Regions from separate parts of the Micromonospora sp. BQ11 genome, predicted to be linked through region 1. Evidence: riboswitches for the same ligand, from Rfam matches in the RefSeq annotation. Region 1 holds a riboswitch; each other region holds the start of a gene.

Region 1 (10,093 bases):
GTCGCGGGACACCCGGGGCAGGCCGTCGTAACCCGCCGACCGGTACGCGGCCCAGACGAGGCCGGAGCAGTCGAACCGGTCCGGGCCCTCGGCGGCCCAGAGGTACGGGTCGCCGAGCTGTGCCCGCACGTAGGCGACGGCGGCCAACGCGGCGGGGTGCGCGGCCAGCCCGTTGGCGGTCTCGTTGGCCACGTAGCCGGCGCCGAGCTGCTGCTCGGCGGCCTCCTGCTGGCGTTCGATGACGATGAGCTGCGCGGCGTTGTCCTTGCGCAGCTGGACCAGCTTCGCCTCCTCGGCGCGCAGGCCCCGCTCGCCGGCGACGTACGCCTGGCGGGCCGTCGTCACCCGGCTCTCGGCGGCCACGAAGGCCTGCTGGGCGGCCTGCTCGCCGGTCCGGGCACGGGCGATCTCCTGCCTCGCCTCGGTCGTGTCGCCGCCCTCGACCCGCTCGCCCCGGGTGATCCGGGAGAGCTGGCTCAGGTCGTGCAGATCGCTCGCGAAGTCGCCCGGCGGCAGCGCCGCAGCGGCCTTGATCGCCTCGGTGGCGGTGGCGTCGGCGATGTCCTGCGCCCGGGCCAGGGCGTCGCGGGCCAGGGCCAGGTCCCGTTCGGCGGCGGCGAGCTGCGTCTCGGCGTCGGTGCGCCGCTGACGTAATACGAGCAGCTCGTCACCGAGTTGCCCGACCCGCGCCTCGACGGCGTAGATCTGCGCGGCGAGCGGGCCGGTGCCCACGTTGGTGACCGGCGTGGTGAGGCTGCCGGGACGGGTCGGCGTGCCGCCGGGCAGGTTCAGGGAGCCGGTGACGACCGGGCGGGCGCCGGTGTCCGGGACGGTGGTGGGCAGGCCCGGCTCCGCGTACGCGGGAGCGGCCAGCACGGCGGCGACGACCGCGCCGAGCAGGGCGGACCAGAGCCTCGGACGCAGCACCGGTGAGATCACCGGGCTCCGCCGACGCCGTCGTCGCCCGTACCCGCTGTCGACCATTCCGCTCCCCGTCCGACCGGCTTCGCCGCGACCGGTGCGCGCGGCGTCAGGACGCTATCAGTGGTGTGAAACGTCCCATCCTGTCTTACCGCACGCCGGCAACGATGTCGATGTGTCAGCGGGTAACGGAAGGCTGTGAGTCCGGTGAAGTGCGTCGCTGCGGGAGACCGTGCCGACGGTCCGTCGGGCGGCCGACGTAGGCTCGATCGGGACACCAGGGTGGAAGGACGTGGCTGGAGATGGACGCCGGACTCAAGCGTGAGCTCGAAGCGAAGGTGTACGCCGGCGAGCGGCTGACCCGTGAGGACGGGATCGCCCTCTACGAGAGCGACGACCTGACCTGGCTGGGCCGGCTGGCCCACCACCGGCGTACCGAGCTCAACGGCGACCGGGTGATGTTCAACGTCAACCGGCACCTCAACCTGACGAACGTCTGCTCCGCGTCGTGCGCGTACTGCTCGTTCCAGCGCAAGCCGGGCGAGAAGGACGCCTACACGATGCGTATCGAAGAGGCGGTCCGCAAGGCCAAGGAGATGGAGGACGAGCAGCTCACCGAGCTGCACATCGTCAACGGTCTGCACCCGACGCTGCCGTGGCGCTACTACCCGAAGGTGCTGCGCGAGCTGAAGGCGGCGCTGCCGAACGTCAAGCTCAAGTGCTTCACGGCCACCGAGGTGCAGTGGTTCGAGAAGATCAGCGGCCTGAGCGCCGACGAGATCCTCGACGAGCTGATGGACGCCGGCCTGGAGTCGCTGACCGGTGGCGGTGCGGAGATCTTCGACTGGGAGGTCCGCCAGCACATCGTCGACCACGCCTGCCACTGGGAGGACTGGTCGCGCATCCACCGGCTGGCCCACTCCAAGGGCATGAAGACGCCGTCCACGATGCTCTACGGCCACATCGAGGAGCCCCGGCACCGGGTCGACCACGTGCTGCGCCTGCGTGAGCTGCAGGACGAGACCGGTGGCTTCGCCGTCTTCATTCCGCTGCGCTACCAGCACGACTTCGTGGACTCGGCGGACGGCAAGATCCGTAACCGGATCCAGGCCCGCACCACGATGGCCTCGCCGGCCGAGTCGCTGAAGACCTTCGCGGTCTCCCGGCTGCTCTTCGACAACGTCCCCCACCTCAAGAACTTCTGGGTGATGCACGGGCTCTCGGTGGCCCAGCTCTCGCTGAACTTCGGCGTGGACGACCTGGACGGCTCGGTCGTGGAGTACAAGATCACCCACGACGCCGACTCGTACGGCACCCCGAACACCATGCACCGGGACGACCTGCTCCACCTGATCTGGGACGCCGGCTTCCAGCCCGTGGAGCGGGACACCCGCTACAACGTGGTCCGCGAGTACGACAAGGCCCCCTCGCTGGCCGAGCGTCGCGCCGAGCCGCAGCAGGTCTGGGCCTGACCGCGTACGCGGTGGCGCGGACGCCCGCACCGGTGGCGGGCGGCGGCTCGCGTACCCTCGTAGGGCCATGACCGAGCAGCGGAGCGGATTTCCCCGGCGCGACGCCGAGGGGCGTGTCCTCAGCCTGGGTGACCTGCTCGGGGTGGGCCTGGCGGGCCTGGTCGTCGGCCTGGTCGCGCTGGTGCTGTTCGACGCGGCGTTCGTGTCGTTCGGCGCGGGGGAGTTCGGTCGCGCCAACGGCTGGCTGGCGGTGATCCTGCCGGCGTGGCTCTACTGGGACGACTTCCGGGCCTGGGAGTTCGGCGCCGCCCGGGTGGTGGCCGCGCTGACGGCCGGCGTGCTGGCGGGCGTCGCCGGGCTGGGAGCGGCCGGCCTCGCGGCCGGGGCGCCGCCGCTGCTCTCCGGTGGGCTGGGCGCGGCGGTCTTCACCCTCGGGTACGCGGTGGTCTGGTTTCCCGGTGTCCGCTGGCTGGTCCGCAGGACGGGCTGAACCCTCCGCCCGGGGGCGACCCGGCGGCGAGAAACGGAGTGCGGAGAAGTGAGCGCGGCGGTCAAGTACACGCTGGGCCGGATCGGGCTGTTCGTCGTCGTGCTGGCGGCCCTCCTGCCCACCGACCTGGACATCTTCCTCAAGCTGATCGTGGCGCTGGCCTTCTCGGCCGCCGCGTCCTTCTTCCTGCTGCGGGGCTGGCGGGACGAGATGGCCGAGGAGATGGCCGCCGCCGCCGAGCGCCGCCGCGCCGAGAAGGAACGCCTCCGCTCCGCCCTGGCCGGCGACGACCAGCCCCCCACCTCCCCGGACTCCCCCGACTCCCCGCGTTGATCATGAAGCTGTTGCCCGCGGGCACGGCGTGTCGCGACGACAACTTCATGATCAACGGCGGGGGCGACGGGGTGGTTACCAGGTGGTCGAGTCGGGGGCGGCGGGCCAGGGGACGTCGGTGGGCTTGATCAGGTAGACCACGCCGCCGGAGCCGCTGCCGGTGCCGCCGGTGGCGGTGGTCCGCTTCGTCCGCAGCCAGATCTGCTCGAACTGCTCCCGGGGGTAGATGTGGCGGACCGCGTCGTTGCTCGACGAGGCGGGGTCGTTGACGACCACGTCGCCCTCGGCGGTGAAGCCCACCACCACGAAGAGGTGCCCCGCCGTGCCGTAGCCCGCGCCGTCCAGCTCGCTGGCGACGAAGGACTGGCTTGTCACCACGGGGATGCCAGCGGCGATGAACCGCTCCAGGTCGTCCAGCGAGTGCAGCCGGGTGACCCGAGCCTCCAGCCCGGCGAAGGTGGCCGCGTACGCGGTGTTGAACGGCCAGTTGCCGGCGCCGTCGTACTGGTGGTCGTAGACCATCCGGGCGGCGTGGTTGACCGTCGGATCGGGGTAGGCCGGGTTCACCCAGGCGGTGTCCGCCGCGGACGCCCGCCGACCCCAGTACTCGATCACCATCGTGGTGGAGGTGGGGGAGCACCAGGCCTGACCGCCGCCGTCGTACTCCGGGTAGTGGCCGGTGTGGATGTTCTGCGAGTAGCGGGGGACGGCCAGCTCGGTGCCCCAGGCGATCCCGCCGGCGCTCGGCGGCACGGTGAACCGGTCCGGCACCGTGGAGCTCATCGCGCCGACCATGCGTGCCGTCGGCGTCGCGCTGGTCGTCGGGTCCCGGTAGAGGGTCACCCGTAGCTGGTACGCCCGCAGCAGCACCCCGGCGGACGGATCGTTGACGGCGAACGTGTCGGTCCAGACGCTGGAGACCTTGTCGCCCTGCTTGTCGACGCTGGTCCGCTTGATGTCCGCGTCACCGGAGGCCCACCGGCTCAACACGTACCACGGGGTGCGGGTGCCGGTGCTGTAGGTGCCCTGGAGTTCGACCTGGAGCCAGGTGCCGGCGGGGGTGTCGGCGTTCCAGGAGGCGATCAGCTCGGTCGCGTCGAACCCGACCGCGGTGACCGGCGAGGTCCAGGTCCCGTACGCCCAGGTACGTCGGGTGCCGGTGTGCGGGTCCTTGTAGAGGGTCGTGCCGATCGGGGTGCCGAGCGTGAGACCGGTGGGAGTGACCACGGTGCCGGCGGCGCTGCCGGCCCGCCAGTCCGTCTCGCCGGACCAGTCGTGGAAGGCGATCTGTTCGTCGTGGACGGTGCGGAGAGCCGGGGCGGCCGTCGGGGCCGCCCCGGCGGGGGTGGGTGTGAGGGTGCCGAGCAGGGTGAGGGTGGTGGCGCCGGCAAGGGTGGCGGCACGAAGGCGAGATCGGGTCACTGGTCCTCCGCTTCCTGATGGGCGGATCGTTGGCGGTCAGTGTCCCGCTCGGAGGGAATTTTCGCCAGAGGTCGCCAGAAGGAAACTTCTTGCCGGCATGAGGATCCGGCTGACATGGATCAATTAAACGACGGATGTTGATATGACCATGTGACGGGTGGTGGAGTGTCCTCCACCGTGCGGGATCTCTCCCGCGCCCCGAGGAGGTTGTCCATGGCCTTCCGCAACCCCGCCCTCCGTCGCCGTCTCGCCCTCGTCGTCGCCGGTGCACTCGGCGTGCTCACCCTCGCCGCACCCCCGGTCTCGGCCCGCCCCGGACCGGACCGCTCCGGCGAACCGGCCGCCGTGTCGTACCGGGTGCTCGGCCCCCGTACGCTCGCCGACCGCAACGCCGTCGCCGGCACCGGCGCGTCGATCGACTACTCCGAACACGGTGTGCTGCACATCAGCGCCACCCGCGCGGAGGCCGCCGCGATCACCCGGCTCGGCTTCCGGCTGGAGGCCACCGCCGCGGCCCCCACCGACCGGGGAGCCGACACCCACGGTCACGCCGAGGGGGACGTCGGGACGCTCGCGTTCCCGCCGGCCGACTCCAACTACCACGACTACGCCGAGCTGACCGCCGTGGTGAACAAGGTCGTCGCCGACCACCCGACGATCGCCCGGAAGATCAGCATCGGGACGTCGTACGAGGGACGCGACCTGATGGCGGTGAAGATCTCCGACAACGTCGCCACCGACGAGGCGGAGCCGGAGATCCTCTTCAACGCCCAGCAGCACGCCCGTGAGCACCTGACCGTCGAGATGGCGATCTACCTGCTCAACCTGTTCACCGACAACTACGGCACCGACTCCCGGATCAGCAGCATCGTCAACGGCCGGGAACTGTGGATCGTGCCGACGGTGAACCCGGACGGCAGCGAGTACGACATCGCCACCGGCTCGTACCGGTCCTGGCGGAAGAACCGGCAGCCCAACAGCGGCTCGTCGTACGTCGGCACCGACCTGAACCGGAACTGGGGCTACCTGTGGGGCTGCTGCGGCGGCTCGTCCGGGTCCACCTCGTCGGACACCTACCGGGGCCCGTCGGCGTTCTCCGCGCCGGAGACCCAGGCGCTGCGGAACTTCGTCAACAGCCGGGTGGTCGGCGGCAGCCAGCAGATCAAGGCGAACATCGACTTCCACACGTACTCGGAGCTGATCCTCTGGCCGTTCGGCCACACGACCGCCAACACGACCACCGGGATGACGGCCGACCAGTACAACACCTTCGCCACCATCGGCCAGCAGATGGCGAACACCAACGGCTACACCCCGGAGCAGGCCAGCGACCTGTACATCACCGACGGCGGCAGCATCGACTGGATGTGGGCGACACACGGCATCTGGGCGTACACCTTCGAGCTGTACCCGGGCTCGGCCGGCGGCGGCGGCTTCTACCCGCCCGACGAGGTCATCCCGCAGCAGACCACCCGCAACCGGGACGCCGTGCTGCTCCTCAGCGAGTACGCCGACTGCCCGTACCGGGCCATCGGCAAGCAGGCGCAGTACTGCGGCGGCGGTGGCGGCGGCACCACGGTCTGGTCGGACACCTTCGAGACCGCCACCGGCTGGACGACCAACCCGTCCGGCACCGACACCGCGACCCTCGGGGCGTGGGAGCGGGGCGCCGCCCAGGCGACCACCTCCAGTGGCGCGAAGCAGCTCACCCCGTACGCCGGGAGCAACGACCTGGTCACCGGCCGGCTGGCCGGCACCGCAGCGGGTGAGCACGACGTCGACGGCGGCGTGACCAGCGCCCGGTCCCCGGCGGTGACCCTGCCGTCCTCGGGCACGTTGACGCTCTCCCTGGCCTGGTACCTCGCCCACGGCTCCAACGCCAGCTCGGCGGACTACCTCCGGGTCAGCGTCGTGCACAACGGCGGCACCACCGCGCTGCTCACCCAGGCCGGCGCGGCGACCAACCGCAACGGCTCGTGGGCGGTGGCCAACCTCAACCTGACCCCGTACGCGGGCCAGTCGGTCCGCATCCTCGTCGAGGCTGCGGACGCCTCGGGCGCGAGCCTGGTCGAGGCGGCTGTGGACAACGTCACCATCACCAGCTCCTGATAGCCGGTGGGGCCCCGTTCAGCCCCCATCGGGGCCCCACCCACCTCCCATCCCTCGCCGATCCGGGACATAACGGCGCTGCTCACGACCGTCGAGCAGCGACCGGCCCCCGGATCGGCGAGGCGCGTACGGGGCGTGCGCTACCGTCGTACCGACCAATCCGCAGCGAAGCCGGTGCGAAACCGGCGCTGTCCCGCAACTGTGATGCCCCTGATCGGGGACGAGCCAGGTCGCCTGCGGTCGGTCGCGACACGCGCTCTCGAGGAAGGGCGCCTCGCGGACGGGCGCCCCCGCTCCCTGTCGGCGAAGCACCACGCTCCTCGACCGACAGGAGGACCCATGTCCAGACGTACCCCCCGGCTCTTCGCCGCGACCCTCGCGGTCGCCGCGATCGCCCTCGGCGCCTGCGCCGAGAAGACCGCCGACACCCCCGCGGCCGGCGGCAGCCCGTCGGCCGCCGCCAGCTTCCCGGTCACCGTCGGCTCGCTGACCCTCGAAGAGCGGCCGGAGAAGATCGTGTCGCTGTCGGCGACCGCCACCGAGATGCTCTTCGCCATCGGCGCCGGCAAGCAGGTGACCGCCGTGGACGACAACTCGAACTATCCGGCCGAGGCGCCGAAGACCGACCTCTCCGGCTTCCAGCCGAACGCCGAGGCGATCGCCGCCAAGAGCCCCGACCTGGTGGTGCTCTCCGACGACCGCAACAAGGTCGTCGAACAGCTCACCGCCCTGAAGATCCCGGTGTTCCTCACCCCGGCGGCCACCACGCTGGACGACTCGTACCGGCAGATCACCGAGCTGGGCACCCTCACCGGGCACCCGGCCGAGGCCGCCGACGTGACGAAGCGGATGAAGGACGACATCGCCAAGCTCGTGGCGGAGCTGCCGAAGCGGACGGAGAAGCTCACCTACTTCCACGAGCTGGGCCCGGACCTGTACACCGCCACCAGCAAGACGTTCATCGGCTCCATCTACGCGCTGGCCGGCCTGGAGAACATCGCCGACCCGTCCGACGCCGACGGCAGGAACGGTGGCTACCCGCAGCTCTCGCAGGAGGTCATCGTCAAGGCCAACCCGGACTTCGTGTTCCTCGCCGACACCAGGTGCTGCCAGCAGAGTGCCGACACGGTCAAGGCCCGGGCCGGCTGGGCCGGCGTCACCGCGGTGAAGAACAACCAGGTCGTCGGCCTCGACGACGACGTCGCCTCCCGGTGGGGCCCGCGCGTCGTGGACCTGCTCCGCGCCATCGTCGACGCGACCGCCAAGGTGCCGGCGTGACGCTCGCCCACTGTTAACAGGGGACCCTTTCCATGCAGCAGGCGTTAAGAAGGGGCCCTTCCTTGCCAGCAGCACCTGCCCGGCCGGCCGGGACGCCAAGCGCGTCCCGGCCGGCCGGGCTGCGGCCGGGCTGGCTCGTCGCCGGCGTCGCCGCCGTGCTGGTCGCCCTGGTCGCGGGGGTGTCGTTCGGCGCGGTGAGCCTGCCGCCGGGCAGCGTCGCGGCCGAGCTGCTCAACCTCATTCCCGGCGTACGCCTCGACAGCGGGCTGACCGAGCGGGAGATCGCCATCGTCACCGAGCTGCGGCTGCCCCGGGTGGTGCTCGGCCTCCTCGTCGGTGGACTGCTCGCCCTGGCCGGCGGCGCCTACCAGGCCGTGTTCCGCAACCCGCTGGCCGACCCGTACCTGCTCGGGGTGGCCGCCGGCGCCGGTCTCGCGGTCACGGTCGTACTCACTCTCGGCGTCGGGGCGGGCGGTGCCCTGACCGGCCTGCCGGTCGGTGTACCCCTCGCGGCGTTCGTCGGGGCGATCGCGGCGGTCGCCATGACGTACCTGCTGGGTGCCTCGTCTGAACGGGGCCGCTCCCCGGCGACCCTCATCCTGGCCGGCGTGGCGGTGTCCGCGTTCCTCTCCGCCGGGCAGACCTACCTGCTGCAACGCAATTCCGACAGCATCCAGCAGGTCTACTCGTGGCTGCTCGGGCGGCTCGCCACCGCCGGCTGGCACGACGTCCGGCTGGTCCTGCCCTACTTCCTGCTCACCGCTGTGGTCGTGCTCCTGCACCGCCGGGAGCTGGACGTGCTCTCCCTCGGCGACGACGAGGCGGCCAGCCTCGGCCTGCACCCGCAGCGCTCCCGGTACCTGCTCATCGCCGCCGCCTCGCTGGGCACCGCAGCCGCCGTGTCCGCCTCCGGCCTGATCGGCTTCGTCGGCATCATCGTGCCGCACGCCGTACGCCTGCTCGCCGGGTCGAGCTACCGGGTGATCCTGCCGCTGTCGCTGCTGTTCGGCGGCGCGTTCCTGGCGCTGACCGACGTGGTCGCCCGTACCGCCGCCGCCCCCGAGGAGATCCCGATCGGCGTGGTCACCGCCCTACTCGGCGGCCCGTTCTTCGTCCTCGTCCTGCGTACCTCCCGGCGGGTCCTCGGATGACGGCCCCGGCACCGGCCGGCGGCCCGCCCGCGCCCGCCGTCGAGGTCCGCGACCTGCACGTCCGCCTGGACGGCGTGCCGATCCTGACCGGCGTCGACCTGACGGTCGCCGCCGGGGAGTGGGTCACCGTGATCGGCCCGAACGGCGCCGGCAAGTCGACCCTGTTGCGCGCCGTCGGCGGCCTGCTGTCCGCGCCGCGCGCCATCACCCTCTTCGGTACGCCGAGCGAGGCGCTGCGCCGCCGCCACCGCGCCCGGGTCGTCGCCACCGTGGCCCAGTCCCCGGCCGTGCCGGCCGGCATGTCGGTGCTGGACTACGTGCTGCTCGGCCGGACCCCGTACATCCCCCCGCTCGGGCGGGAGTCCGCCGCCGACCTCGCCGTCGCGTACGACGTACTGGACCGGCTGGACCTGACCGGATTCCACGCCCGGGAACTGGCCACCCTCTCCGGCGGTGAGCGGCAGCGCGTCTTCCTCGCCCGGGCGCTCGCCCAGGGCGCCACGCTGCTGCTGCTCGACGAGCCGACCAGCGCACTCGACATCGGCCACCAGCAGGAGGTGCTGGAACTGGTCGACCAGCTCCGCCGCGAGAACGGCCTGACGGTGCTCGCCACCATGCACGACCTCTCCATCGCCGGCGAGTACGCCGACCGCATGGTGCTGCTCTCCGACGGCCGGGTGGTCGCCACCGGCCCGCCTCGCGAGGTCCTGACCGAGGAACACCTGGCCCGCTACTACCGCGCCACGGTCAAGGTCGTCACCGGCGACCACGGCCCCCTGGTGGTCCCCATCCGCCCCCACTGACCCCCCCCGTCCCCGCCCCGCGCCCCGCGCCCCGCGCCCCGCGCCAAGATCATTCACGCCTTCATTGAAGTCGGGCTGTCCCCGACACGCCGACACCCCGACTTCAATGAAGGC
Region 2 (10,093 bases), on a different contig from region 1:
TCGACGGCGTCGGCGGCGGTGGCGGCCGGCCCGTCCACCGTCTCGGTCAGCGCGCCGGGCAGGGCCAGCCGCCGCCCCGGCGTGGCGAGCAGGTCCTGCTCGTCCAGCCCGTACGCGGCGGCGAGGGCCTGCCGCAGGCCGGGCAGCGCACGCGTGCCGCCCCACACCTGGGGCGCCCGCAGCACGGCGAGGACGAGGTTGACCCGGGCCTCGCCGGTGGGCACCTCGGCGAGGACGTGCAGGCCGTCGCGGATCTGCACGTCCTTGACCTCGCACAGGTACCCGTCGAGGTGCAGCACGAAGTCGTCGAAGTCCTCGGCGGCCGGCATGTCCTCGGTGTGCAGGTCGTGGTGCAGCTCGGCGGCCCGGACCAGGTCCCAGATCTGACCCCGCACGACCGGCACCTTGGCCGGGTCGAGGGCCTGCACGGTCGCGTACTCGTCGAGGAGCTGTTCCAGCTTCGCCAGCTCGCCGTACGTCTCGGCGCGCGCCATCGGCGGCACCAGGTGGTCGACGACGACGGCGTGGGCGCGGCGCTTGGCCTGGGTGCCCTCGCCGGGATCGTTGACGATGAACGGGTAGACCAGCGGCAGGTCGCCCAGGACGGCGTCGGGGGCGCAGTCGGCGGCCAGCCCGAGGCCCTTGCCGGGCAGCCACTCCAGGGTGCCGTGCTTGCCGAGGTGCACCACCGCGTCCGCGCCGAAGCCGCCGTCGGCGACCGGCGCGGCCAGCCACCGGTACGCGGCCAGGTAGTGGTGGCTCGGCGGCAGGTCGGGGTCGTGGTAGATGGCGATGGGGTTCTCGCCGAAGCCGCGCGGCGGCTGGATCAGCAGTGTCACGTTGCCGAAGCGCAGCCCGGCCAGCACGATGTCCCCGCCGTCGGTGTACAGCTCGCCGGGCGGCTCACCCCAGTGCTCGCGCATCCGCTCGCGCGGGTCGGCCGGCACCGCCGCGAATGACCGCGCGTACACGTCGCCGGGGACGCGCGCCTCGGCGGCGGCGAGCTGCTCCGGGGTGAGCCACTCCACGTCGTGCCCACCGGCGGCGATCAGCGCGTGGATCAGTGCATCCCCGTCGTCGGGCACGGGCGCGGCGCCGAGGTCGTACCCGGCGTCGGCGAGCGCCGCGAGGAGCCGCACCGCGGAGGCCGGGGTGTCCAGGCCGACGGCGTTGCCGACCCGGGAGTGCTTCGTCGGGTACGAGCTGAGCACGACGGCGACGCGCTTGTCGGCGTTCGGGACGTGCCGGAGCCGGGCCTGGCGGACCGCGATCCCGGCCACCCGTGCCGCCCGCTCGGGATCGGCGGCGTAGACCGACAACCCGTCGGCGTCGATCCGCTTGAACGAGAACGGCACGGTGACGATCCGCCCGTCGAACTCGGGGATGGCGACCTGCATCGCGGCGTCCAACGGGGACAGTCCGGCGTCGCTGCCGGCCCACTGCTCGCGCGTGCTGGTCAGGCAGAGCGCCTGGATGACCGGCACGTCCAGGGCGGCCAGCGCGCCGACGTCCCAGGAGTCCTCGGCGCCGCCGCCGGAGGCGTCGGCGGCCACCGTCCCGCCGGCGGCGAGCACGGTGACCAGCAGCGCGTCACAGCCGGCGAAGAGACCGAGCGGGCCGGATCCGGCGGTGAGGCCGCGCAGCGAGCCGCAGAAGATCGGCAGTGGATTGCCGCCGGCCGCGCGTACCGCCTCGGCGAGGGCGTCGACGAACCCGGTGTTCCCGGCGAGGGCGTGCGCCCGGTAGAAGACGATCCCGACGGTGGGTCGGTCTCCGTCGCGCGAGTGCTCGCCGTGGATCCCGTACGCGGGCGTCGGGCTGGGCGGGTCGAACCCCTCCCCGGTGAGCAGGACCGTGTCGGAGAGGAACCGGGCCAGCACGGCGAGGTTGTCCGGGCCGCCCTCGACCAGGTAGCGCAGCGCCGCGGTCGCCACGCCGGCGGGCACGGTGGAGGCCGCGGTCAGCTCCGCGTCCGGCACGCTCTCGCCGCCGAGCACCACCGTGGGCACGCCGGAGGCGAGCACCGCCGCGAGGCCGTCCGGCCACGCCGCCCGCCCACCGAGCAGGCGTACGACGGCGAGGTCGACGCCGTCGAGCAGCGCCGGCACGGCGTCGAGGGTGACCCGGGCGGGGTTGGCGAGCCGGTAGTCGGCACCGCTGGCCCGGGCGGCGAGCAGGTCGGTGTCGGCGGTGGAGAGCAGCAGGATGCGCACGGGCGGCTCCGGAGAGTGACACCCGTGCCGGCGTGGGGGCCGGTCGGGCGAGGGGCGAGGGATGGCGCTGCGTCAGCGAATGCGGCGGATCGACGACCGGATCGCCCCGGCGGGAGGCCGGTGGGGACCGGTGGCGGTGCGCGGAGGCGTCAGGGGCGCGCGGAAGCGCCGGCCGGTGCGGCGCAGGGGGTGACGGCGCCGGCCGGTGCGGCGCAGGGGGTGACGGCGCCGGCCAGTGCGGCGCGTCGAACGCGGGTGCTGGTCGGCACGGCGGGGCCGCTCCGGGCGGCCGGCGCGGCCGGGCCGGACCGGGGCACGCTGCCGCGCCCGGTCGACGTACGACGATGCTGATCCATGGTGGAGACGCGGTGCGTCATCGGTCCTCCTCGGGTGTCCACGCCCTGGGGTGCACCGACGGCCGAAGTATCCTGGCTCCCGGATCGACGCTCACCCCCGGCCTTCCAACCGCGCACGCACGGCCGTGACTCACGAGGGGGGATCGCTCCCCGGTGACAGTGGCGGGACCGCGCCGGAATCACACCGGCTTCCTTCACTGCCGTCAGGCCGCGAATGCTGCCACACGTCGCGGCCGACGGTCAACGCCACCCGAGGCCCCACCCCCGCCGCCGCCGGGTATCGGTGGACGGCAATTGCGGCGATATCAACCGGCGCTACGGACATTGTCGCTTGCCTATAAAGTGCCCCCTTGCTCTGCCGCCATGGGCGCGCCGGATCGGGATGACGTCCATGGCGGGAGCGACGCGCAGAACGGGGGCAGCGGGTCGCCCGGTGACCGTGACGTGCCTGGCAGCCACGCTGGGCGAGACGATCCGGTCACGACCCAACCGCCGGCGACGGAACGTCCGTCATCGATCTGCCGTGAATCGGAGGGGAAGAGGTCCGCGCACACGCCCCGAGGCGGTTCCGCCCGTCGGGGGCACACGCCGGCGGGCCGGCGGCGGCAGGCCGTCCGGCCAGCGTCGGGTGGGCGCGCGGTGTGATGATCGACTCGGGCTTCCCCAAGCCGGAGTGCGACGGCCCGGCGTCGGGGGTCAGCGGGCGCGGCGCTCCGGGTGGGCCCGGTTCCACGCCCGCATGCGTTCCGGGTAGCCGGTCTTCGCGGCCTCGTACAGCGGCAGGGCGTGCTTGCGGGCCAGCGCGCCCGCGACGCGCGGCGACCCGGTGCGGCGGCGGATCCACTCGCCGTCGTGGGCGATCGCCACCACCGTCGTGTCGGTCGCCGTGGTCTCGGGCTCCAGGTAGAACTCGACCCCGGTACGGCTGGCCACGAACGCCTCCAGCGCGGCCAGGTCCTCCCGGGTGGCCTCCCGGTCGAGCTTCGTCGGGGTTCCCTCGGCCGCGGCGGTACGCGACCGTCGGCGGAACCAGCCCATGCCGGCCTCCTTTCCTCGCCGTACCCCAGTTCACCACCGTGACCTGGCAGCAGGCTGCGAGGACGGTGACAACCACCTGAGCGGATCAGCCCAGCGCCGGATGTCTGGCTGCACGAATAGGCGGGCCGGGTCCCCGCCTACCGTCACACGGTGTCCGCCGGCACGCCGCGCAGTCGGGGCAGGCGGTGCAGGATCCCGACGAGCGCGCCGAACACGATCGTGAGGATGATGCCCGCGATGACGAGTGGCTTCTCGTCGATACTCTGGCCGAGGAAGGCGAGAGCCATGCCGCTCACCGCCAGGGCGCCAAGGACGTAGTAGACGATCTGCCAGGCGGTCGTGCCGTGGCCGGCCGGGGATGCGACGGCCTCGCTCGCGGCCGCGGTGAGCATCACATCGGGGGCGCCGGGCCCGAGCGCCCGCACCAGGCTCGGACGCAACGCGTCGACGCCGCGCCGGTCACGGTCGACGACCTGGCGCAGGACCGCGGCACCGCCGTGCGCGACGAGGTAGTCCAGGCCACCGGCCTCCCGCAACCTGTCCACGACGGAGGTCAACTCGGCGGCGAAGCCGGGGTGCTCACCGGCGGCGTACTCGATGTCCCTGGCCAGGGTGGACCGGGCCTTGGCGCTGCGCGGGCTCTGCTGCACGTACTCGACGCCGAGGTGGTCGTCGTCGTCGAGGCGCTGCCGCACCAGCCGGTGCAGGCCGCGGATGTCCTCGAGCAGTTCCGGTCCACCTGCCGTCTCGTTCATCAGCCGGGTCGTGATGTACGCCGCCGCCGCCACGGCGTACCCCGCGTGTTCCTGCACGATGCCCTCCTCGCGATTCGCACCGCCGGCGCCCACCGGCGTCGGTTGCATGATGACGGCCCGAGGCAAGCGAGTCCATATCGGACGGAGCCTCGATCAGGTGCGCGGAATCGGTGGGTGGGACGTGGTCATCGATCGCGTGCCGGGCGGCGGGTGACCGGGACCAGCGCCAGCGTCGGGAGCAGCAGCAGCGGCACGACGAGCAGGGCGCGGAGCGTACCGACCTCGTCGCCGAGGAACCCGAGCAGCGGAGGGCCGGCCAGGAACGCCGTGTAGCCGATCACCGCGACGACGCTGACCCGGGCCGGGGCACGGTCCTCGTCGTCGGCCGCCGCGCTCATGCCGACCGGGAAGCCGAGCGACGCGCCGAGTCCCCAGAGCGCCACCCCGACGATCGCGACCGGCCCGGACCCGGCCAGCACCGCCAGCCCCGCGCCGACGACGGCCAGCAGAATCGTGCCGAGCAGCACCGGCACCCGGCCCCACCGGTCCAGGGCCATGGTTCCGGCGGTGCGTCCCACCGTCATGCCCACCACGAACACGCCGAAGACCGCGGCCCCGGCGGCCTCGCTGAGGCCGTACCCGTCGATGAACGCGACCGCGAGCCAGTCGTTGGCGCTGCCCTCGGCGAACGCCATGACCAGCACGAACAGACCGATGAGCAGGGTGCGCGGCTCCCGCCAGGCGCTCAGCAGGTCCCGGCGGCGGCCGGAGCCGGTGCCGTCCGCCCCGGCCGGGGTGCTCTCCCGCACCGGCAGGAAGGCCCGCGCGCCGGCCACCGTGCCGACCAGCACGACCGCCGCCAGGACGGTGAGGTGGACGGCGATCGGGACACCGAGCCGGGCCGCCCCGGCCCCGAGCCCCGCGCCGGCCACCGAGCCGAGACTCCACGCCGCGTGGAACCGGGGCATGATCGTCCGGCCGAGCCGCCGCTCGACCGCCGCCCCCTCGATGTTCATGGCCACGTCGCACATGCCGGAGCCGAAGCCGAGGGCGATCAGGCCGACCACCACACCGGCCAGCGAGCCGACGACACTGGCGGAGATCCCCACCGTGGCCAGGCCGAGCGCCACGAGCACCGTGGCGACGACCACGGCGCGGGCGCTGCCCAGCCGCTGGGCGACCAGGCCCGAGGCGGGCATCGCGACGATGGCGCCGACGGACATGGCGAGCAGCACCAGCCCGAGGCGGCCGGCGCTCAGGTCCAGCGCCTCACGGACCGCCGGCACCCGCGCGAACCAGGTGGCGACGGCGAGCCCGTTGAGGGCGAAGACGGCCGCGACGCCGTTCCGGGCCGCCAGCACGGACCGGGGTACGCCGGCGGTGGGGGCCGGTGCGGTGGACGGGGCGGCGCCGGTCACGGGTACGGGTCCTCTCGTCGGGACGGAGTTCTGCCGAACGATCACACACCTGTAAGCGCTACCACCACAACCCGGGTCCACCCCTTACCTGCACGCGCCTCGGGAGGGATGATGCGTGTCGAAGGCGACAACGGGGAGGAGCGAGATGATGCTGCCGTACCGGACACCCACCCTGGCGGACGTCGCCGCCGCGGCCGGGGTGTCCGCGGCCACCGCGTCCCGGGTGCTCGCCGGCACCGGGTACGCCTCGCCCGCCGCCCAGGACCGGGTGACCGCTGCGGCGGACCGGCTCGGGTACGTGCCCAACCTGGCCGCCCGCGCGCTGGCCCGGGGCAGCGGTGTCCGTCTCGTGGTGGTGGTGTCCGGCGCGTCCCCGGCGGTCCTCGACGACCCGTACGTCGACCGGGTGGTCGGCGCGGCGGCCCGCGTCTGCGCGCCGCACGGGCTCGGGGTGGCGCTGCACTGGCTGCCGACCCGGGACCCGGGTGGCCTGCGGCGGCTGGCCGAGGACCGCGGGGTGGGCGGGCTGATCCTGCTCAACACCACCGAGCGGGTGCTCGACGCGGTTCCGTCGGCGCTGCGCGGCCGGGTGGCGTCGATCGGCATCGGCTCCGCCGGCGTGCCCTCGTTCGACGTGGACAACGCCGGCGGCACCGACGAGGTGGTCCGGCACCTGTACGCGACCGGCCGTCGCCGCATCGCCATGGTCACCGGCCCCCGCTGGCTGTCCTGCGCCGGCCGGTCGGTCCGGGCGTACCGACGGGTCGTGCGGGAGGCGGGCCTGCCGGCGCGCATGGTGCGCGGGGACTTCACCGCGCAGCGGGGCCGGACGGCGGTCCGGGAGGTGCTGGCCCGGTGGCCGGACACCGACGCGGTGGTCGGCATCAGCGACGCCACGGCCCTCGGGGTGATCGACGGGCTGCGCGCCGACGGTGTCCAGGTCCCGGGGGACGTCGCGGTGACCGGTTTCGACGACATCCCCCTCGCGGCGGTGACGACCCCCGCGCTGACCACCGCCACCCACCCGGTGGCGCAGATCGCCACGGCCGCGGCGACCGCCGTGCTGACCGGCGACCGGGTCGGCCCGGAGACGGTCTTCCCGTCCCGACTCGTCCGCCGGGTGAGCGCCTGACCGGCGGGACGGGGGTTGGTCCTCCCGGGGGCGGGTAACCGCCGGCCGTCCGCACCGCCGAGCAAGAGGACCGCCCGTGAGCGAACCCGCCCCGCCCCACCGCGCACCGGAGGAGAACGCCCGGCACGGCCGGCTCACCGCCCGGCCGGCACCGCCCACCGGGCGGGCCGGCACCGGCCTCACCGCACTGACCGACGCCGAGGGCGGCCCGCTGGCGACGGTGTACGCGCCGGAGCCCGCCGACGGCTCGCCGTACCGCCTCGTGCTTCTGCTGCACGGTGCGGGCGGCTCGGCCCGGCAGGGTCTGGACCTGCTGCTGCCGGTGGCCGACGCGCACCACCTGCTGCTGGTCGCCCCGCAGGCCGCCGCGGGCAGTTGGGACCTGATCGTCGAGGGCTTCGGGGTGGACGTACGCCGGATCGACGGGCTGCTCGCCGGTGTGTTCTCCGGCCACCCCGTCGACCGGGTCGTCTTCGGCGGCTTCTCCGACGGCGCCTCGTACGCCCTGTCGCTGGGCCTGACCAACGGCGACCTGGTCGACGCGGTCGTGGCCTTCTCCCCCGGCTTCGCCGCGCCCCTGGTCACCCACGGCAAGCCCCGGGTGTACGTGGCGCACGGCACGGACGACCCGGTGCTGCCGATCGACGTGTGCAGCCGCCGGCTGGTGCCCCGGCTGCGCGCGCTCGACTACGACGTGACCTACCAGGAGTTCCCGGGCGGCCACGAGGTGCCGGCCGAGATCCGGCACCACGCCGCGGCCTGGCTGAGCGGCTGACCGGCCCCGGCGCGACGGGTCACCGCACCGGCAGCCCCAGCGCCTCGTCCACCCGGGTGAGGACCGCCGCGTCGTCGTCCACGCCGACACCGCGCAGCAGGTCGATGGCGGTGGCGCGGACCTGACCGACGATCATGGCCAGCGGCAGGGTCTGGCCCGGGGTGAAGAGCCGCCCGGCGGCGCGTACGGCCTCCAGGGTGGCCCGCTCCGCCTGCGCGGCATGCCGGTCGGCGGCCCGGGTGTCGCCGTCGAGGTCGGCGGCGAGCGCCGCGCCGGCGTCCCGGACGGCGTCGGCCAGGCCGCGCAGCGTGCCGCCCAGCGCGGGCGGCGGCGGGGCGGGCTGCCGGCTCAACGTGACCCCGGCGCGGGCCAGCACCCGGACGTTGCGGACCACGTAGTCGATCTGCCGGATCGCGCCGTCGACCGAGCGGAGTCGACCGATGTGCCGGCGACGGCGTACGTGCAGGCGCAGCGCCTCGCCGGCCACGCGGACGCCGTCGCGGAGCCGGTCCACCGCCGCGTCCATGCCACGCGCCCGCTCCAGCGCGGCCAGGGCGGCCGGGGCGTCCCGCGCGTCCAACGCGTCGGCGACCTCGGTGAGCAGGCCGGCGAGCTGGTCGAAGGTCTGCCGGACCTCGCCGACCAGCGGGGCCAGCGGCCGGCGGGCGCCGACGAGCTGGCTGACCACGATCGCGACCACGCCGCCGACCAGGGCGTCCACGAAGCGGAACGGCACCAGCGCGTCGCGCACCGGCGGGATCGCCACCAGGTAGAGGGCGGAGACGGCCGCCTGCACCAGTGAGACCCCGGTGGCGCCGACCGCCACGGCCAAGGCGACGGTGATCAGGATGACGGTGAAGACGGTGCCGGTGGTCCGGCCGAGGGCCTGCACCACCAGGTCGGCGACCAGCACCCCGGCGGCGACGCCGAGCACCACCTCCACCGCGCGCCGGATCCGCTGCCCCCGGGCCTGTCCGAGGACGATCAGCGCGGCGGCCGGGGCGAAGAAGGGCTGCGGATCGCCGACCAGGTCCGCGGCGAGGAGCCAGGCGACGGTCGCCGCCAGGGTCGCCTCGACCACCGGCCGCCATCCGTGTCGCAGCCGGCCGGCGGCCGCCCGGAACACGCTCCACCGGAACATCCCCGCCTCCTCGGTCCGCCCCCGACCGGCGGGCTACCCGGCGACGGTAGCGGTAAGCGCGGCCGGGCTTGCCGGGACGGGGTCAGCGGCCGGTGAAGGCGCGCAGGAGGGCGCGGACGGCGGCGGTCAGGTCGGCCCGGCTCTCCGGCGTCCCCGACGCGGGCGCGGAGAGGGTGCCGGCGCCGACGAGCCGGTCGAACAGCAGCCCGTCGACGAAGGCGACGAGCTGGTCGCCCTGCCGGCGCGGGTCGGCCGCCCCTGCACGGGCGAGCAGGTCCCGCGCCTGGACGCGCAGGCCCGTGCCGTGTGCGAGGACCGGCCGCAGCTCGGGGCGGTGGACCGCTTCGAGCAGGCACGCGTACCGGGCCAGGGAGCGGGTGCGCCCGGTGGTGAGCCAGCGGTCCAGCAGCGCGCCGACACCGGTGGCGAGGCGGTCGAGGTCCTCCGCGTCCAGCGGCGGGCCGGGCTCCGGCGGTGACGCCCCGGTAGGCAGGTCACGCACCGCCAGGTCGGCGCGGTCGAGGTCGGCCAACCGCTGGACCACCGCCTCGATGAGCGCCGCCCGGGTACGCAGGTAGGCCGAGGTGGTGCCGGTCGGCACGCCGGCCCGGGCGTCGACGGCCCGATGGGTCAGCGCCCGCATCCCGCCCTCGGCCAGCAACTCGACGGCCGCGTCCGCCAGCCTCGCCACCCGGTCCTCCCGCCCCGCCACGCGCCCTCCTCCGATTCGCCTCCCGGCCGTAGTATGGCCTTCTACAGGCGTAGAAGGGCGGTCGACATGGGCGGAACGCGCGCGGTCGTCGTGGGTGGCGGGATCGGTGGCCTCGCCGCCGCGCTGGCGCTGCACCGGCACGGATGGCAGGTCACAGTGCTGGAGCGCGCCCCCGAGCTGCGCGAGGTGGGCTCGGGGCTCACCCTGATGGCCAACGCGGTACGCGGGCTCGACGCGCTGGGCCTCGGTGCGGCGGTGCGCTCCCGGGGCGCCGCGGACGCCGCGGGCGGGCTGCGCACGGCACGCGGGCGCTGGCTGTCGCGGTTGGACGGCGCGGACATGACCCGGCTGCTGGGCACCAGCGCGATCGGCATCCACCGGGCGACCCTGCAGCGACTCCTCCGCGACGCCCTGCCACCCGACGTGCTGCGGACCGGGGCGACCGTGTCCGACGTCGACCCGGACACCGGCGAGATCCGCTACGACCTGCGGGGTGAGCCGGCCGCCGTCCGCGCCGACCTGGTGGTGGGGGCCGACGGGCTGCGCAGCGTCC
Region 3 (10,093 bases), on a different contig from region 1:
GCCTGGCCGGTGACGCAGGGGGTGCCGGATGCGGTTTGAGCCGGTCTCCACCGATCCCCGCCGGCAGGCGCCCACCGCCACCTCCATCGCGCCGCCGCTGGCCCCGCCGAACGGTCGCCACCACCACGCCGCCGTCGCCCCGGTGCCGGCGGTCGCACCGCCGCCCGAGCCGCCGCCCCGCCGGGTCGACTTCCAGGTGGTACGCGAGCTGCGCCGGGAACTGAGCGAACGGCTCACCCTCTGGCAGCGCGGTCGGGAGTTCGACGCCGACGCCGAGGACGTCGAGCGGGCCCGGCTCGCCGTGGCGGTGGTCTCCGAGTACGCCGACGCGATCCGCCGCGCCGGCACCCCGATGGCCGCCGGCGAGGAACGACTCCTGCTCGACCAGGTCACCGCCGAGCTGGCCGGGCTCGGCCGGCTCCAGACCCTGCTGGTCGACGACACCATCGAAGAGGTCCACATCCTCGGCTGCGACCAGGTGCGGATCACCCGGCACGGCGGGGGCGTGGACTGGGTCGACCCCATCGCCGACAGCGACGACGAGCTGGTGGAGATCCTCCAGGCGGCGGCCCGCCGCGCCGGGGCCACCGAGCGTTCGCTGTCCACCTCCAAGCCGACGCTGGACCTGCAGCTGCCCGACGGCAGTCGGCTCGCCGCGGTGTTCCTGGTCAGCCACCGCCCGTACGCGGTCATCCGGAAGCACAACACCCTCGAGGTCTCCCTCGACGACGTCGCCGGGGCCCGGGGTGACCTGGACGAGATGATCGATCCACTGCTGCGCGACTTCCTGCGCGCCTCGATGCGGGCCGGTCTCAACATCATGGTCGCCGGGCTGGCCGGTGCCGGGAAGACCACCGTCATCCGCGCGCTGATGAGCGAGATCCCGCCCGACGAGCCGTACGTGCTGCTGGAGGAGAGCCGGGAACTGCTCCCCGCCCGCCGGGGGCACCGGCACCGGGCGGTCATGAGCTTCGAGGCCCGGGAGGGCCACGGCGAACGCGGGATGGACGGGCGGCCGGCGGGTGAGGTGAGCATCGCCGACCTGATCCCCGTCTCACTGCGGATGGGTGTGCTGCGGATCATCGTCGGCGAGGTCCGGTCCCGGGAGATCGTGCCGATGCTCCAGGCCATGACCACCAGTCGGGGATCGATGTGCACGATCCACGCCCGTACGCCCGGCGGGGTCAGCGAGCGGATCATCGAGCTGGCGCTGGCGCACGGCCGGGAGATGACCGTGGACCAGGCACGCCGGATGGCCGGCAACGCGCTCGACCTGATCGTCTACGTCACCGTCGAGGACGAGACCGCGATCGGCGGCCGGAAGCACCGTTTCGTGTCGCACGTCGAGGAGGTCATCGGCGTCGGCGACAACAACCGGATCGTCACCACCACGGTCTTCGGTCCCGGACCGGACGGCCGGGCGGTGCCACGCCACCTGCCGGAACGGATCCGCGCCCAACTGCTCCGGGTCGGCTACGACGCCCGCCTGCTGGGCCGGTGGATCGAGGCGGGCACCGGCGCCTGGCGGCGGCCCCGACAGACCCGTCTCGGACGGCGGTGACCGGTGCCGGACAACGTGGAACTCGTCGCGGTGCTCGCCGGTGCGGCCTGCGTGGCCGGGCTGATCCTCGCCGTCGTCGCGATCGTCGGCACCAGCCGCCCGCCGGGCCCCGCCCCGGGTGCCGGCAAGGGCGTCGAACGACTCTGGAGGGGTTCCGGCGCCACTCCCCGCGAGCAGCGCGCCCACCAGGCGCTGTTGGTCGGCGCGGTGGTGGCGGGCGCGCTGGCGTTCCTGATCACCGGCCTGCCGGTGGTCGGCCTGCTGGTGGCGATCGCCGTGCCGGGCACCCCGTGGCTCTTCTCCGTCGGCAAGGAGGAGCAGCGGGCCATCGCGCGCATCGAGGCCGTCGGTGAGTGGACCCGCCGGCTCAAGGACGTCTCCGCCACCGGCCAGGGCCTCCAGGCGGCGATCACCGGCACGGTGGCCACCGCGCCGGAGGAGATCCAGGAGGAGGTACGGCTGCTCGCGGCCCGCCTCCAGGCCGGCTGGCTCGCCCGGCCGGCGCTGCTCGCCTTCGCCGACGAGATCGGCGACCCGGTCTGCGACCAGGTCGTGGCGGCGCTGATCCTGCACCTCACCGACCGGGGCGAACGCCTTGGCGACGTGCTGGGCTCGATCGCCGCCGCGGCGGCGACCGAGGTGGCCACCCGGCGCGAGGTCGAGGCGAAGCGCACCCAACCCCGGTTCGCGGTCCGCTTCCTCACCGGCATGACCCTGGCCACCGTCGCGTACGGGCTGATCAACGTCGAGTACGTCCGCCCGTACGGCACGCCCTTCGGGCAGGTGGTGATGGCGGTGCTCGGCGCAGCCTTCATCGGCCTGCTCGCCTGGGTCCGGTCGATGAGCCAGCCCCAGCGCCCCGCGCGTTTCCTGCCGGCACCGGACCTGCAGGAGGTGGTCGCGTGAGCGCGAGGAACGCAGCGCAGCGGAGTCCCGCCGTCGCGATCGAAGGACGGCTCCGATGATCCTCAACTGGCATCTGGCCGTCGCCGTCGTCGGTGGGGCGGCCGTCGGTCTGGGCGTCTTCCTGGTCGTCCGGGAACTGGTGCCGGCGACCCCGGCGCTCGGCCCGGCGCTGCGCCGGCTGCACCAGCCACCCGGGACCTCCGGCGAAGCGCCGGCCGGACGGCAACTGGAATGGCTCACCGGGCTGTCCCGGTGGCTGCGACCGCCGCACCGTCAACTCGCGCTGATCGACCAGACTCCCGAGCGGTACGCGCTGTCGCTGCTGCTCTCCGCCCTGATCGGGCTGGCCGCGCCGACCCTGCTCGGCGTCACGCTGCTCGCCGTCGGCGTACGGCTGCCGGTGGTGGTGCCGGTGCTCGGCAGCCTCGGTCTGGCACTGGTCTGCGCGCTGTCCGCCCACCGGTCCGTGATCATCAGGGCCGACCGCGCCCGGGACGAGTTCCGCGCCGCCATCTGCACCTACCTGGACCTGGTGGCGTTGCAGCTCTCCGCCGCCCACGGGCCGGTGCAGTCGCTGGAGCGGGCCGCGGCGGTCTGCGACGGCTGGGTCTTCGACCGGATCCGGGAGTCCCTGCGGATCGCCCAGATGCAGATGCACTCGCCCTGGGACGAGCTGCGCGACCTGGCCGACCGCATCGGCATCCCGGAACTGGGCGACGTGGGCGCGATCATGCGCTCCGCCGGCAGCGAGGGCGCGCAGGTGCACGAGACGCTGCGCAGCCGCGCCGATTCCCTGCGGGACCAGATCCGCACCGACAACCTGACCCGGGCCGAGGGGGTGACGAGCCGCCTGGACATCCCCGGGTCGCTGCTCGTCTTCGTCCTCCTCGGCTTCGTGATCTACCCGTTCATCGCCCGCCTGTGAAACCCCGAGAGAAGGAGCACGCCATGTCCGTCATCCACTACGTGCACGCCACGCTGGCGGCACGCCTGGCCGAGCTGCGCCGCGACGGCGAGCGGGGCGACAGCCCCGTCCCCACCGCGGTCATCATCTTCGGCCTGGTCGCCGTCGCCATGGCGGTCACCGCCGCCGCCCTGGGCGCGGCGAACGACTGGATGAGCAACATCCCGAAGCACCAGGACCCGAAGTAGAAGCCTGAACCGTGATCCACGCAGTCATCACCGCGGGGCGCCGGGCGGCCACGACCGCCGTCCGGCGTCTCCTGCCGGCCGCCGTACGGCGGCGGCTCCGGTCCGGCGACGACCGGGGCGCCAACCCGGTCGAGCTGGCGGTGACGATGCCGGCGATCCTGGTGCTGCTCTTCGCCTCGATCCAGGTGGCCGCCGTGTTCGTGGCGCGCTCCACCGCCCTGAACGCGGCGCAGAGCGGGGTCAACGCGCAACGCGTCTACCAGGCCCCGCCCGGCGCCGGCACGGCCCGTGCGACCGGCTTCCTCACCGCCGCCGGTGGCTGGTTGGTCGGCTGGAAGTCCCCCGGCCCGAGCTGCGTCACCGAGGTGACCGAGGTGACCTGCACGGTCACCGGCCGCGCGCTGTCGATCGTCCCGGGGGTCGACTTCGCCGTGACGCAGACCGCGCACGGGACGAGAGAACGGTGGACGGTGCCATGAGGCGTACCGCCGACCGGGGTGCGGTCTCCATCGAGGTGGCGGTCCTCGCCCCGGCGTTCGTCGCGCTGATCGTGCTGGGCGGCGTGGCGGGCCGTACCGCAGTGGCGGCCGAGGCGGTCGACGCCGCCGCGCACGACGCGGCCCGCGCCGCATCCATCTCCCGGAACGCGGCCACCGCCCGTGCCGAGGCCCACGACGCGGCCGGCAAGCAGCTCGAATGGAAGGGCCTCAACTGCACGGGTACGCCTCAGCTGACGTTCGGCGGATCGGTGGCCGGCAGCCCGGCGAGCTTCGACGACGCGTTCGACAGTCCGGCGGGGCAGGAGGCCTCGGTCACCGTCCGTATCGCCTGCACCGTCTCCTACGAGGACATGAAGCTCTCCGTGCTGCCCGGCATGCAGCTGTCGAACGAGGTGTCGGCGAGCTTCACCTCGCCGCTGGACCGCTACCGGAGCCGGGGATGACCGCCCGCCGCGCGGCGTTGACGCGTCACCACCGCGACGACGGCCGGGTGAGCGTGTTCCTGGCGGTGGCCGCCGTCGGCGTCCTCACGATCATCGCGCTCGCCTTCGACGGCGCCGGGCAGTTGCGCACCCTGCAACGCGCCGACAATCTCGCCGCGGAGGCCGCCCGAGCCGGTGGCCAGTCGATCGACCGGGCCACCGCGATCGAGGGCGGGCCGAAACGGATCGACCAGCCACAGGCTCGCCAGGCCGTGGCCGACTACCTCACCGCCGCCGGCTCCACCGGCCACACGGTCACCTTTCCGGTGGTCGACGGCGAGACGCTCGTCCAGGTCGACGTCACCGTCACCTATCAGCGATCCCTGCTCGGCCTGGTCGGCTTCAACCGGACGGTCACCGTCTCGGGCCGGGCGACCGCGCGCGCACTCACCGGGGCACCGTAGGAAGGAAGGCAGTCATGACCGCATCGGGTGGGTCCGTCGTACGGCGGACCGGACGCGTCCTCACCGGACTCGGCGCACTCGTCGTGCTCTGCGGGGTGCTGGTCGGCGCCCCGGTGGCGCTGCTGACCCTCGCGGGCAACCCGCTGCCCGACCATGTGCCCACGCTGGCCGAGGTCGGCACCACGCTGACCAGCCGCGACGACGGCCAGCTGTTCCTGCGCGCACTGGCGCTGGCCGGCTGGTTCGGCTGGGCGACCTTCGCCCTGTCCGTCCTCGTCGAGCTGGGCGCTCAGACGCTACGCCGGCCGGCACCCCGGCTGCCCGGGATGGGCCGGCAGCAGCGGGCAGCCGCCGCGCTGGTCGGATCGGTCGCGCTGATCATCGCGGCCAGCCCCGCGGCGGCGAGCGCGGCCACCCTGGCCGGCCCGTACGCCCTGCCGGCGCCCACCGCGGTCACGCACGTCAGCGCCGCGGGTCCCTCCACCGCGTACGCGGCACACACCGGACTCGTCACGCGGCCGGTGACCGCCCCCGCTCCGCTCGCGCAGACCGCACACGCCGCACCGGCCGGCGCGCCGGACGGTGCCGCGCCGGTCTACCGGGTGGCGAAGGGCGACCACCTCGGCGCGGTCGCCGAGCGCTACCTGGACCGGTTCGGCGACTACCGGGAACTGGCCGAGTTGAACCGGCTGGCCGACCCGGACCGGATCCGCCCCGGGCAGTTGCTCCGGCTGCCCACCGAGGCACACGACCAGGGTGCCCGCTCGCACGCCAACGGCCGCCTGGTGCCCGGGCCCGCCGCTGAACGGCCGGCGAAGCCCGCACCGGCCCGGCCCGCACCGTCCGCCGAACCGGACGCTCCGCAGCAGGTGTCCCCCGCACCGCCGGCGGCCGACCTGCCGGACGAGGCTCCGGAGGGGTCCACCGGCCGGGGGACCGACGACGACGGCCCGGTGATGACGGTCGGCGCGGCCCGGCCCGGCGACCCCGACCGGGTGAACCGGCCCCTCGCGATCTCGGCGGTCCTGGCCGTGTCGAGCATCGTCGGCGCGCAGATCGGCGCGGTCCTGGGTCTGCGCCGTCGTCCCGGTGTGGCGCGAGCCGGCGCCAACTCCGGTGCCGGCAGGGTGCCGCAGGACGTACCGGTCGGCCGGCACCGGCGCGGCTGAATCAACCTCGGCCCGCACCGGCGCGGCTGCACCGACCTCGGCCGGCAGTATCACGGCCGGTCGACGCCGAGTCGGGTCGAGGATCCCGGCCGGTGCGGCCATAGCTCGTTGCTCTCATACCTGTCCGTCATATTCATGACGGACAGGTATGAGAGTCGAAAGCGATGCGGGCACCAAAGGGCGCGCCGCCACCGCGATCAGCGGCCGAAGGCAGGGGACCGGTCAGGGGATGCGGGCCTCCACCACGCCGTCCACGACGCGGGTCGACAGGATCTGCTGGTCGTTGGCGGACGGTCCGTGGACGACCTCGCCATCGTCGAGCCGGAACGCGCTGCCGTGCCACGGGCACACCACGCAGTCGTGCCCGTCGATCCGCTGGACCTCGCCCTCACCGAGCGGACCGCTCTGGTGCGGGCAGCGTTCCAGCATGACGGTCACCTCGTCGCCGTGCCGGTAGAGGATCACCGACACGTCGTCGATCTCGCGGGTGACCAGCTTCCGCTCCGGCAGCGCGGTCATGTCGGCCACCGGGTGCCAGCCGTCGCTCATCCGGTGCAGCTCGGAGATGCTCTGGTTGACCTGCGCGCCCTGCTTGTACGCCAGGTGCCCGCCGATGTACGCGCCGGTGCTGGCCGCGGTGAGCCCGAGCCAGCCCAGCGTGCGACCGAGGGTGTGCCGCCCGCTCAGTCGCGCGGCCACCGAGCCGGCGTAGAACGCCAGGCCGACGCTGTTCGACGCGGCGTGCACGAGCCCGATGCGGCGCTGGTCGCGGGAGAGCGCGGCCCAGTCGTTGAGGCCGGCGACGGCCGCCGGCACGGCGCTGACCGTGCCGAGCACGCAGAGCGTGGTGGCCGCCCGACGCTGTCCCGGCATCAGGTCCAGCACCGCCGTGCTGATCCAGGCGCCGACGGGGACCTGCACCATCGCCGGGTGCAGCGGGTGCCCCAGCCAGACACCGTGCAGCAGGTCGCGCACCCGCTGTGGACGGAGGGTGGCCTGGACCACCTTCTGCAACCGGTCGCCGACCCGGTCCAGGCTGGAGGCCTGCTCGATCTTCGTCATGAGTGCTCGCACGAGTACCGACTTCCCGGTACGAGCAGGAGCAAACCGACCTCGGGGGACGGATACCACCATCGGGTGATCGCCGGGCTACCGCGTCCCCTCCGCCGGCCGCCAACGGTCGTGGTGGACCGCCTCGGCCAGCGGGCGGTCGCGTCGCCAGCCGTGCCGCACCAGGTCGGGGACGGCTTCGAGGTGGGTGACCGGGCCGAGGCAGAGCCAGGCGACCGGGCGTACGCCGTCGGGGATGCCGAGGAGTTCGGCCAGCCACGGTTCCCGGTAGAACGACACCCAGCCGACGCCGAGGCCCTCGGCGGTGGCGGCCAGCCAAAGGTTCTGGACGGCCAGGCAGGCCGAGTAGAGCCCGGTGTCGGCGATGGCGTGCCGGCCCAGCACGGCGGGGCCACCCCGCGCCGGGTCGTACGTGACGACCACCGACAGCGTCGACTCCAGCACGCCGTCGATCTTGATGCGGCTGAACCGCTCGGCGGCCGCACCGTCGAGGGTGGCGGCGAAGGTCGCCCGCTCGGTGTGGACGTGTTCGTGGAAACGGCGGCGCAGGTCCGGGTCGCGGACCACGACGAAGTCCCACGGCTGGGAGTGACCGACGCTCGGCGCGGCGTGCGCGGCGGCCAGCACCCGGTGCAGGGTGTCGTCGGGCACCGGCGCCCCGGTGAACTGACCGCGTACGTCCCGACGGCGGTGGATGGCGTCGTACAGATCCATGGCAGGCTCCCGCTGCGTTCGGCCCACGCCGACGGCGTGGGCACCGGACGCGAGGCCGGTCTTCGGACTCCCGGATCGTCGCCTGGCCGTCCGCCTTCCCAGCCGGTCGGCCAGTGGCTGCGCTGTCGCGCGTGGACGGTGGCTCCCCGGTCACCGCGGCGGGCCCGTGCCGGATTCGCACCGGCTTCCCGATTCTCCCCGCTCGCGCGGGGCACCTCACATGATCGTGCCGACGCCGATGCTAACCGCACCGGCGGGGCCTGGCGTGCCGGGTCCGCCGCGGGCATGCTGTCCCGATGGGCGTACGCGTCGAACGTGCCGCAGGGGTGACCACGGTGATCCTGGACCGGCCGGCGGCGCGCAACGCGGTCGACGGGCCGACCGCCCGCGCGCTCGCCGACGCGTTCCGCGCGTTCGAGGCCGACCCGGACGCGGCGGTCGCGGTGCTCTGGGGCGCCGGTGGCACGTTCTGCGCCGGAGCGGACCTGAAGGCGATCGGGACCCCGAGCGGCAACCGCGTCGAGCCGGACGGGGACGGTCCGATGGGCCCGACCCGGATGGTGCTGTCCAAGCCGGTGATCGCGGCGATCTCCGGGTACGCGGTGGCCGGTGGGCTGGAGCTGGCGCTCTGGTGCGACCTGCGGGTCGCCGAGTCCGACGCGGTGCTCGGGGTCTTCTGCCGGCGCTGGGGGGTGCCGCTGATCGACGGGGGCACCGTCCGGCTGCCCCGGCTGGTCGGCGAGAGCCGGGCCATGGACCTGATCCTCACCGGCCGCGCCGTGCCGGCCGCCGAGGCGTACGACATGGGGTTGGTGAACCGCCTGGTCGCGCCGGGTGAGGCGCGGGCGGCGGCCGAGCGGCTCGCGGCCGAGATCGCCGGGCATCCGCAGACCTGCCTGCGCAACGACCGGTCGGCGGTCCTCGCCGGCGCCGGGTTGCCCGAGGCGGAGGCGCTCGCCACCGAACTGGCGTACGGGCTGGGGTCGCTGGCCACCGACGCGGCCGCCGGTGCCGCGCGGTTCGTCGCCGGCGCCGGTCGGCACGGCGCCGGTACGGGCTGAGCCGGGCCGGCACGGCGCGCCGGCCCGGCACCCGGCGTCAGCTCAGGTCGCGGACGGCGTCGCCGATGGCCCGGTGGAAGGTCGGGTACGCGTAGATCATGTGCCGGAGCTGGGCCAGCGGTACGGCCGCGTGCACCGCCACCACCAGCCCGGACAGCACCTCGCCGCCGGCCGGGCCGACCGACGTGGCGCCGATGAGGACGCCTTGGTCGGCGTCCGCGACCACCTTGATGAACCCGTCGGCCCGGTGGATCCAGCCCCGTGTCGACGACGACAGCTCGGCGAAGCCGACCTGCACGTTGATGCCGCGCTCCCGGGCCTGGTGCTCGGTGAGCCCGACCGCGCCGACCTCCGGGTCGGTGAAGGTGACCCGGGGCAGTGCCCGGTAGTCCGCAGGCGGCACCGTGCCGGCCGGCCCGCTGGACCCGTTCGCGCCCACCGCGCTGGCCGCGCCCATCGCCCCACCCACCGCGCTGGCGGTGCCGCTGGGGTCCGGGCCGCGTGTGGCGCGCCGGGCGTGGTCGAGGAGGTCGGCGACGACGATCGCCGCCTGGTACATGGCGATGTGGGTGAAGGCGCCCTCGCCGGTGACGTCACCCACCGCCCACAGCCCGTCGGCGACGTGCAGCCGGTCGTCCACCGGCAGGAAGCGCTGCCTGGCGTCGATGCCGACCGTGTCCAGGCCCAGTTCCTCCAGGTGGGCCCGGCGACCGGTCACCACCAGCAGCCGCTCGGCGGTGAACGTCTCGCCACCGGCGCCCCGCAGGGTGAAGCCCTCACCGTCGTGGTCGACCCGGGCCGCCTTGACCCCGGTGTGGATTTCCACCCCGTCCGTACGCAGCGCCGCGGCGACCACCTCGGACGCCTCCGGCTCCTCGACGGCCAGGACCCGGTCCAGCGCCTCCACCACCGTCACCCGTACGCCGAAGCGGGCGAAGACCTGGGCCAGCTCCAGCCCGATCGCGCCGCCGCCGAGCACCAGCAGCGACCCGGGCAGCTCCTCGACCTCGATCGCCTGGTGGTTCGTCCAGTAGGGGGTGTCGGCCAGCCCGTCGATCGGTGGCACGGACGGC

Evidence for each region. A riboswitch is a leader RNA that binds a small molecule or an ion and turns the genes downstream of it on or off. The one in region 1 is predicted to bind cobalamin.
Region 2: another riboswitch for cobalamin. It lies ahead of ACTMSW_RS19690 (hypothetical protein); the one in region 1 lies ahead of ACTMSW_RS17780 (ABC transporter substrate-binding protein).
Region 3: another riboswitch for cobalamin. It lies ahead of bluB (5,6-dimethylbenzimidazole synthase); the one in region 1 lies ahead of ACTMSW_RS17780 (ABC transporter substrate-binding protein).

The regions. Positions count from the first base shown of each region.
Region 1 covers NZ_JBQHDB010000007.1:317,097-327,189, reverse strand. Annotated here, with positions in the region: gene ACTMSW_RS17810 (C40 family peptidase) at 1-984, opposite strand, end outside; gene mqnE (aminofutalosine synthase MqnE) at 1,224-2,393, shown strand; gene ACTMSW_RS17800 (hypothetical protein) at 2,461-2,883, shown strand; gene ACTMSW_RS17795 (DUF4229 domain-containing protein) at 2,932-3,216, shown strand; gene ACTMSW_RS17790 (peptidase C39 family protein) at 3,292-4,638, opposite strand; gene ACTMSW_RS17785 (M14 family metallopeptidase) at 4,852-6,747, shown strand; cobalamin riboswitch at 6,874-7,003, shown strand; gene ACTMSW_RS17780 (ABC transporter substrate-binding protein) at 7,087-8,025, shown strand; gene ACTMSW_RS17775 (FecCD family ABC transporter permease) at 8,058-9,176, shown strand; gene ACTMSW_RS17770 (ABC transporter ATP-binding protein) at 9,173-9,979, shown strand.
Region 2 covers NZ_JBQHDB010000009.1:58,104-68,196, reverse strand. Annotated here, with positions in the region: gene cobN (cobaltochelatase subunit CobN) at 1-2,213, opposite strand, end outside; gene ACTMSW_RS19690 (hypothetical protein) at 2,363-2,590, opposite strand; cobalamin riboswitch at 2,635-2,764, opposite strand; gene ACTMSW_RS19685 (hypothetical protein) at 3,266-3,607, opposite strand; gene ACTMSW_RS19680 (hypothetical protein) at 3,751-4,419, opposite strand; gene ACTMSW_RS19675 (MFS transporter) at 4,548-5,780, opposite strand; gene ACTMSW_RS19670 (LacI family DNA-binding transcriptional regulator) at 5,926-6,912, shown strand; gene ACTMSW_RS19665 (alpha/beta hydrolase) at 6,989-7,687, shown strand; gene ACTMSW_RS19660 (FUSC family protein) at 7,707-8,828, opposite strand; gene ACTMSW_RS19655 (TetR/AcrR family transcriptional regulator) at 8,911-9,540, opposite strand; gene ACTMSW_RS19650 (FAD-dependent oxidoreductase) at 9,607-10,093, shown strand, end outside.
Region 3 covers NZ_JBQHDB010000010.1:30,391-40,483, forward strand. Annotated here, with positions in the region: gene ACTMSW_RS20875 (ParA family protein) at 1-39, shown strand, start outside; gene ACTMSW_RS20880 (CpaF family protein) at 29-1,561, shown strand; gene ACTMSW_RS20885 (type II secretion system F family protein) at 1,565-2,467, shown strand; gene ACTMSW_RS20890 (type II secretion system F family protein) at 2,526-3,392, shown strand; gene ACTMSW_RS20895 (hypothetical protein) at 3,416-3,619, shown strand; gene ACTMSW_RS20900 (TadE family protein) at 3,691-4,098, shown strand; gene ACTMSW_RS20905 (TadE/TadG family type IV pilus assembly protein) at 4,083-4,562, shown strand; gene ACTMSW_RS20910 (pilus assembly protein TadG-related protein) at 4,559-5,005, shown strand; gene ACTMSW_RS20915 (LysM peptidoglycan-binding domain-containing protein) at 5,020-6,174, shown strand; gene ACTMSW_RS20920 (Rieske 2Fe-2S domain-containing protein) at 6,397-7,236, opposite strand; gene bluB (5,6-dimethylbenzimidazole synthase) at 7,324-7,959, opposite strand; cobalamin riboswitch at 7,996-8,193, opposite strand; gene ACTMSW_RS20930 (crotonase/enoyl-CoA hydratase family protein) at 8,256-9,020, shown strand; gene ACTMSW_RS20935 (dihydrolipoyl dehydrogenase family protein) at 9,058-10,093, opposite strand, start outside.